DNA from 2 places in the Rhizobium sp. 9140 genome. Region 1 is predicted to be linked to the other one. Evidence: predicted binding sites of a transcription regulator. Region 1 holds the regulator's gene; the other holds the start of a gene.

Evidence for each region. Region 1 encodes LexA, which represses DNA repair genes until DNA is damaged. Its sites were predicted from a motif close to TGTTCNNNNTGTGTTCNG; they were not measured.
Region 2: the regulator LexA is predicted to act here: its motif matches at 2,432-2,449, upstream of GA0004734_RS05330 (DNA recombination protein RmuC).

The regions. Positions count from the first base shown of each region.
Region 1 is NZ_FJUR01000001.1:2,395,585-2,399,795, reverse strand. Features, by position in the region: gene uvrA (excinuclease ABC subunit UvrA) at 1-803, opposite strand, end outside; gene GA0004734_RS11330 (single-stranded DNA-binding protein) at 1,123-1,659, shown strand; gene lexA (transcriptional repressor LexA) at 1,932-2,648, shown strand; gene GA0004734_RS11320 (hypothetical protein) at 3,689-4,021, opposite strand.
Region 2 is NZ_FJUR01000001.1:1,149,444-1,153,654, reverse strand. Features, by position in the region: gene GA0004734_RS05350 (hypothetical protein) at 1-71, shown strand, start outside; gene truA (tRNA pseudouridine(38-40) synthase TruA) at 78-821, opposite strand; gene fmt (methionyl-tRNA formyltransferase) at 823-1,758, opposite strand; gene def (peptide deformylase) at 1,814-2,338, opposite strand; gene GA0004734_RS05330 (DNA recombination protein RmuC) at 2,482-3,714, shown strand; gene GA0004734_RS05325 (ribokinase) at 3,777-4,211, shown strand, end outside.

The sequences.
Region 1 (4,211 bases):
AACAGCACGCGCTCATGCGTCTCGTTCAGCGATTTGTTGGCGGAACCGCCGGCGGATGTCTCCTTCTCCGGCAGCGGCTTGTCGGCAAATTCCGCAATCGCCAAGCCATCCGCAAGCCGCAGTGAGGTCTCCAGACTGTCCGCAAGTCTTGCCGCGATATCGCCGCGCACCACCAATCTGTCGACGACCACATCGATGTCATGCTTGTACTTCTTGTCGAGCGCGGGAACATCGGCAATCTCGTAGAACTGACCATCCACCTTGACGCGCTGAAAGCCCTTCTTCATGAGCTCCGCGAGTTCTTTCTTGTACTCGCCCTTTCGCCCTCGGATCATCGGCGCGAGAATGTATAGGCGCGCACCTTCCTCCATCCCTAGAACGCGATCGACCATCTGACTGACCGTCTGGCTCTCGATCGGCAGACCTGTCGCCGGCGAATAGGGCACGCCAACGCGCGCAAACAAAAGGCGCATGTAGTCGTAAATCTCGGTGACCGTTCCCACCGTCGAGCGCGGATTTTTCGACGTCGTCTTCTGCTCGATGGAAATCGCCGGCGACAGGCCTTCGATCAAATCGACGTCCGGCTTCTGCATCATCTCGAGGAACTGTCGGGCATAGGCCGAAAGGCTCTCGACGTAGCGGCGCTGCCCTTCGGCATAGATCGTATCGAATGCGAGCGACGACTTCCCGGAGCCGGAGAGGCCCGTCATCACGATCAGCTTGTTGCGCGGCAGATCGAGATCGACGCCCTTCAGATTGTGCTCCCGCGCACCGCGGATCGAAATGGTCTTGAATTCGCTCATGGTCGGACGCTCTGCTTGGGGACGAAGCCCTTACTTAAGATCATTACTTCATATGTCGAGGCGTGTTTTCGGGAAACCGCTATTCCTTTGTCGCGGTGAACCGCTGTCTGTTGTCACAACAAACCCCAGTCTGTGATCCCCTCTGCGGCCTGGAAAGGCCTCGCTTGACAGGATCATACCCAAGACATAGAACAAATAAAGAACAAATTTGTAAACTGTTGTGGATTGCTGCTGGCCGAGGGCGAAATGCCGCGTTCAACAGCGTAGACTTGGCACACGATGCGGATCGTTGAGCCGCTTTTAGGAGACAGGGAAAAAGATGGCTGGTAGCGTCAACAAGGTGATCCTCATCGGCAACGTCGGGGCGGACCCGGAGATTCGGCGGACACAGGATGGCAAGCCGATCGCAAACCTGCGCATCGCGACATCCGAAAGCTGGCGTGACCGGAACTCCGGTGAGCGGCGCGAGAAAACGGAGTGGCACACCGTCGTGGTCTTCAACGAAGGCCTATGCAAGGTCGTAGAGCAATATGTAAAGAAGGGCGCCAAGCTGTATCTGGAGGGTGCGCTGCAGACCCGCAAGTGGCAGGACAAGGACGGAAACGACCGTTACTCCACGGAAGTGGTGCTCCAGGGCTTCAACTCGACGCTGACGATGCTTGACGGTCGCGATGGTGGAGGCAGCGGTGGCGGTGGCGGAAGCCGTGGCAGCTCGGAATATGGTGGCGGAAGCGGTGGGGCAAACTACGGCGACGATTACGATCGCCCCGCCCAGTCCTCGGGTGCCCGATCGGGTAGCACCGGCGGATCAAGCGGCGGCTTCTCTCGCGACCTGGATGACGATATCCCGTTCTGATTCGCGCAAGGTTGCCGCGGGTTGATACCTAAATTCGATGTCTCTTTCGCGCCGTCATGGGTAAGCTCATGGCGGCGTTGCTATTGTGAAGCTGAGGGAGGTTGTGCGTCGCCAACAGTTCCTCTTTTCGTGGAGTTCAAAAGCAACGCTTACGACGAGCGCCCGCTGTTGATCCTTCCAGATGTGGTTTAACCACAATGCCACTTGCAGAACACATGAGGAACATATAACACTGTTCTTGCTTTGTTTCGTGACTCTGGAGTCGATTGATTATGCTGACCCGCAAGCAACAGGAACTGTTGATTTTCATTCATGAGCGCATGAAGGAATCGGGTGTTCCCCCCTCATTCGATGAAATGAAGGATGCACTGGATCTCGCGTCCAAGTCCGGCATTCACCGGCTGATCACGGCCCTTGAAGAGCGCGGATTCATCCGGCGCCTGCCCAACCGGGCACGAGCGCTTGAGGTCATCAAGCTGCCTGACGCGTATCTGGCGGCAGTCCCGCCCAAGCGCGGTTTTTCGCCGAGCGTGATCCAAGGAAGCAGGGGAAGCTCCGCACCTGACAATGCGCTGAAGTCAGCGGCTGAGGTTGGCAACGACAATAGCGTGTCGGTTCCGGTGATGGGGCGCATTGCCGCGGGCGTCCCGATTTCCGCCATCCAGAACAATACGCACGATATCTCCGTTCCCGCCTTTATGATCGGCAATGGCGAGCACTACGCTTTGGAAGTCCGAGGCGACTCGATGATCGAAGCGGGTATTCTGGACGGTGACACCGTGATCATCCGGAATGCCAACAGTGCCAGCCCCGGTGAGATCGTCGTTGCCCTCGTGGATGACGAGGAAGCGACCCTTAAGCGTTTCCGCCGCAAGGGCGCCTCTGTTGCTCTTGAAGCAGCCAATCCAGCGTATGAGACACGAATTTTCGGCCCAGAACGCGTGAAGGTGCAGGGAAAGCTCGTCGGCTTGATTCGCCGTTACCAGTAAGAGGCGAGGACGTCGCCATCGGGAGGATTGATCGAAGTCTTGTTGTCCTTAGGTTCCTGCATATGGAGCTTTTGCAGCGTGCTTGTTAAGGTTCAGGTTTTCCACGGTCCTGGTTGATGACTGTCCCGGCGACAACAGACAAAATCGTAACCGTCACATTTTGCAAATGGAAGATTTGAGGGTTGAGCCATCAGCCTCCTTGTCAGTCCGGCCTTGAGCCGGAGCTTGGCTACCTGACGTCCGTGAGATGAGGAGACACGTTTGAGCGCGCGGACGTGACGTCGCTGGATGCCGCATCCAGTAGGGGATGACGAAGGGGTCATTGGTGGCTCATGAAATCTCGTGGTGTGAGATCTGAGCAAATCTTCGTCATTTATTAAGTTACCAACCGGCCGGAAATTTGCGCCACCTGTCGTCCTGTTCGTAAACAATTAGGCGGAACGCGTTCAGTTCTGAGGCTTGCCAGCTTTAACGATATCTGCACGTGAAAGTCTATGGAACTGCATGGACAGGCCGGCGTTTACCGGGTGAACACAGCGGAGGCGAGCATGTCTGGAATATTGCAAATATTTCGGGCAGTCATTTTTGACCTTTAGGAAGGTGGCTTTGTGGGAGGTGCGATGTTGTGAGTATGCACAACCCCAGACGAAGTTCCGGATTTGGCAAAAGACTGTTTGTAGCCGACACAGAAACTACTTGGTTTTCTAGTCCGGGTGAAGCGGTGGCAGGTAAAAACCAATCAAATCTCTGCCTTGCCGAATTACGGTCGGGTTAGAGATTTCAATTCGCTTTTTTTGGTGTTGCTTACAGCCTATTTACGAGAAACGCGCATTCTTATGCGATAAGGACGTCATTATGAGAATGATTTTTGTCGGGATGCTTGCATCCGTCCTCAGTATACTTGTGATCAAATATGCAAACAACGATCTGGGAAACAGTGTCCTGTTGACGACTGTCGGAGCAGCTAGCTCGCTGTAATATCCGGGCATGTCGGCCAGCTACTCCGATATATTAAAGGCGTTATTCGAACATCGGGCTCATCATTCGTGGATGGTGTAGGACCCCATTTCGCATAAATTTTGCTTGTCCTCCGTCGTTGCGAGATCTGAACCCTCTTCGAATTCGAAACGCATGTCGTAGTTACAAACGTCTCTACCGTCTGCAATCGTGAGCTCGATTGTCTCACCGGGATTGAGAACCTGCTCGCCGAACACGTCTCCCTCCCAATCACTAACACCGACAGGTGACGTGTAGAATCGCGTGAGAACGGATGTCGTGCTGTTCTTCAATGTGAACACAAGATCCTCGGCCTGCGCTGCCCCGGACATAAAAATGGCGCTGATGATAATCGCGCCTGTCGTAGTGATTTTCATTGTTCCCCCCGTAAATCTAATATGTCGCCAATGGATTGACGATGAAGGGATATTACCGAGTCTCTTGTCGGATTCAACTGGATTGTGGACGTTTGATAAACAGACGAGCGCTGTTCAAACGTGCTGCAATTTCCGAATGCGCGTTCTCACCATCATTCATGCAGCAGTTCGGCCGTTATCTTGCACGCCA
Region 2 (4,211 bases), 1.2 Mb from region 1:
CGCTGTTCATCCTGCCGTCGCTGATGATCGGCGAGGCGCTGCAGCGCAGCTTCGGGCTTCTGCCGGCATAGCGCCCGTCAGTAGTCCACCTGCATGAAATAAAGCCCATCCGGCGGAGCGACCGGGCCACAGGCCTTGCGATCACAGGCCTCGAGTGCGGCACGCACCCGTTCCACCGGCCACTTCCCCTCACCCACCATCTTCAGCGTTCCCGCCAGCGAGCGGATCTGGTTGTGGAGGAAACTCTGGGCCGTCGCACGGATCTCGATCACATCGCCGTCCCGTGTCACATCCAGCCGGTCGAGCGTGCGAACAGGGCTGTTGGCCTGGCAGTGGACGGAGCGGAACGTGGTAAAGTCATGCCGGCCGACCAGCGTCTGGGCCGCCGCGTGCATCAGCCCCGCATCGAGCTCCTTTACCACCCACCAGGCGCGTTTGGCTTCCAGTGCTAAGGGCGAGCGGCGGCAGATGATGCGGTAGAGATAGTGCCGGCGAAGGGCCGAGAAGCGGGCGTCGAATGTCTCCGGCACGGGTTCGGCGTCGAGAATCGCGACACGCTCGCCATGCTGGCCGAGATGGGCGTTCAGCGCATTGCGCAGCGTTTCCGCCGGCCAGTCGCGGGTGAGATCGGTATGCGCCACCTGCCCGCGGGCGTGAACGCCTGAGTCGGTGCGTCCCGCGCCGCGGACCGAGACCGTCTCGCCCGTAAGGCGCAGGATCGCGGCTTCGATGGCGCCCTGCACGGAGCGGCCATTGTCCTGGCGCTGCCAGCCGACATAGGAGGTTCCGTCATATTCCACCAGAAGCCGGAAGCGCGGCATTTCAGAACAGCCTCGTGCCGGCGGGAACCGGTGTGCCGCGCCGGAACTCGTCGGCAGGCAGAACCTTGCCGCCTGCCTTTTGCAACCGTGTGAGGCGGATGGAGCCATCCCCGCAGGCGATCGTCAGATCGTCGAAGAGCGCCGTGCCCGTCTCGCCGCCGGCCGTCTCGATGGTGGAGGCAAGCACTTTGACACGCTCGCGCCTGCCGGCGATGTCGAGTTCGAACCAGGCACCCGGAAATGGCGAGAGGCCGCGAATGTGATCGTGGACCTCCTGCGCCGGCTTGGAAAAATCGATATGGGTTTCGCCTTTGGCGATCTTGGCGGCGTAGAGGACGCCGTCCTCGCGCTGCGGGGTCAGGGGCAGATCGTCCCCCTCGAGCTTCTCCATCGCTTCGCGCATCAGGGCTGCGCCGCGCACCATGAGCTTGTCGTGCAGTTCGCCCGCCGTCATGTCGGGGCCGATAGTGACGAGGCTCGTCAGGGCCACGGGGCCGGTATCGAGCCCCTTTTCCATCTTCATGACCATCATCCCGGTTTCCCGGTCGCCCGCCATGATCGCCCGCTGGATGGGGGCCGCACCGCGCCAGCGCGGCAGCAGGGAGGCATGGCCATTGTAACAGCCAAGGCGCGTGCCCGACAGGATGGCCTCCGGCAGGAGCAGGCCATAAGCAACGACCACGGCCACGTCGGCATCCAGCGCGCGAAACGCTTCGCGGTCCTCATCGGCCTTGAAGTTCTGCGGTGTGCGGACCTCGATGCCGAGCAGTTCCGCTGCCTGATGCACGGGAGATTTCTGCAGGTCGAGACCGCGCCGGCCGCCGGGGCGCGGGGGCTGGGTGTAGACGGCAACGATTTTGTGGCCGGCTTGCGCCAGCGCGGCAAGCGTCGGCACCGAGAACTCCGGCGTTCCCATGAAAATAATACGCAGCGGCATGACGGCCTCCCTCGATAGCGCGGCCGGGTCCGTCATCGACGGCGGCCCGCCGCGATCAGATCGCCTTCGAACCGCGGGTCTTGGCGGCCTTGGTGAATTTTCGGACGACCATTTCGCGCTTCAGCTTGGAGATATGGTCGATGAACAGCACACCATTCAAGTGGTCGATCTCGTGCTGAAGACACGTGGCGAGCAGGCCATCCGCCGCAATTTCCTGCTGGCGGCCCTCGCGGTCGAGATAGCGCAGGGTGATGCCGGCGGGTCGCTCGACCTCGGCGTAATAATCGGGGATCGACAGGCAGCCTTCCTCGTAGACCGAATGCTCGTCCGTCGATGTCAGAATTTCCGGATTGATGAAGACCTGAGGCGCCGGGTCGTCACCCTCCTTGGCAAGGTCGATCACCAGCAAGCGGCGGGGAAGGCCGATCTGGATCGCTGCCAGTCCGATGCCCGGCGCGTCGTACATGGTCTCCAGCATGTCGTCGGCGACCCGGCGCACGTCGTCATCGACACGCTCGACGGGCGCGGAGATCTGGCGAAGCAGGGGATCGGGCAGGATGATAAGAGGCTTGATCGTCATGGCGTCGTGATAGCCGATCTTTTCTGGCGATGGAATTCGGGCAGACAGAATTTGCGCTGATTTTCACGCGGAAATTGACACCGATCAAGATGATGTTCACGATTTGATCTGGTCTTGGCTATAAATTTCGGTACAGTCCGGCCATGAACGCTTTCTCGCTTACCGATATCGTGCTCGCAGCCGCCAACGCGACCGGCCTTTCCGCGTCCGTTCTCGCGTGGCTTCTGGTCGGCGCCGTGGTTCTCGTCGCTCTCGCCATCCTCGCAGCCTTTCGTCGCCGAGGCGCTGCCAAAGCCGACACGGCGCAGGAGCAGATGGCCGCGCTGATCCAGTCGCAGACCGAGATGCAGGGCCGGATCGCCGCTATTGCCGATATCTTCGGGACGCGGCAATACGAGCTGAACCAGTCGATCAACCAGCGGATCGACGGCATGACGCAGCGCATCGGCGCATCGATCACCGAGCAGACGCGGCAGACGCATGAAAACCTGCGGACGCTGCAGGAGCGGCTGGCCGTGATCGACACGGCCCAGACGAACATTCAGTCGCTTGCCAAGGACATGGCCGGGCTGCAACAGATTCTTGCCAACAAGCAGACCCGCGGCGCCTTCGGTCAGGGACGCATGGAAACGATCATCGCCGATGGCCTGCCGCAGGGCGCCTACACGTTCCAGGCAACGCTGTCCAACGCCTCGCGGCCGGACTGCATCATCCGCATGCCAAACGGCCAGCCGGGACTGGCGATCGATGCGAAGTTTCCGCTGGAGGCGTGGAACGCCATGCGGGCGGCACAAACGCCGGAGCTGAAGCGGCAGGCATCGCTCCTCTTCCGGCGCGACATCGAGGTGCATATCAAGGACATCGCCGGGAAATATCTGATCCCGGGCGAGACGCAGGATACGGCCTTCCTGTTCGTGCCGTCCGAGTCGATCTTCGCCGACATCCATGAGCATTTCGAGAGCATCGTGCAGAAGGCGCACCGTTCGCGGGTCGTCATCGTCTCGCCCTCTCTGTTGCTGCTCTCCATCCAGGTCATCCAGGCGATCCTGCGCGACCATCGCATGCGCGAGCAGGCCCATCTGATCCAGGACGAAGTCGTGCGGCTGATGGAGGACCTCTCGCGGCTGGACGAGCGCGTGCGCAAGCTGCACGGGCACTTCACCACCACGCAGAAGGACGTCGATGACATCCTGATCTCGTCCGACAAGCTCAAGCGCCGGGGTGCGAAGATCGAGGCGCTGGACCTGCAGGAGGGCGGAGGCGTCATGTCAGCGGACCCCGCCTCACCCGTTCCGGCCAGTTCGCAGCCCGGACAAACGTCTGCCCCCGGCAGCCGCATCGGTTCGCTGAAGCTGAGAGTGGTTGACGAGGACTGAGAGCGTCGGGCAGTGTCCGGCTTACACACGCCGCTCGGCGCGGCGCATTCGGGAGGCATTGCATGATCACCGTTTTCGGTTCCATCAATATGGACCTTATCGCCACCACGGCGCGCCTGCCCAAACCGGGCGAAACGGTGACGGGCAACAGTTTCACCACGGCAGCCGGCGGCAAGGGCGCAAACCAGGCGCTGGCCGCAACCCGCGCCGGCGCGTCCGTGCGCATGGCCGGCGCCGTCGGCTGGGATGCCTTCGCCGAATCCGCCCTTGGCCTCATGAAGGAGGCGGGTACCGATCTGTCGCTGGTGAAAACTGCGAGCGAGCCGACGGGCACCGCGCATATTCTGGTCGGCGGAGACGGCGAGAACGTGATCGTTGTCGTTGCCAGCGCGAACGGCACCGTCAACGAGGCGGATGCGCTTGCCGCCATCGAAACGATGACACCGCAGGATACGCTGGTGCTGCAGCTTGAGGTGCCGCCCGAGGCCGTCGAAGGC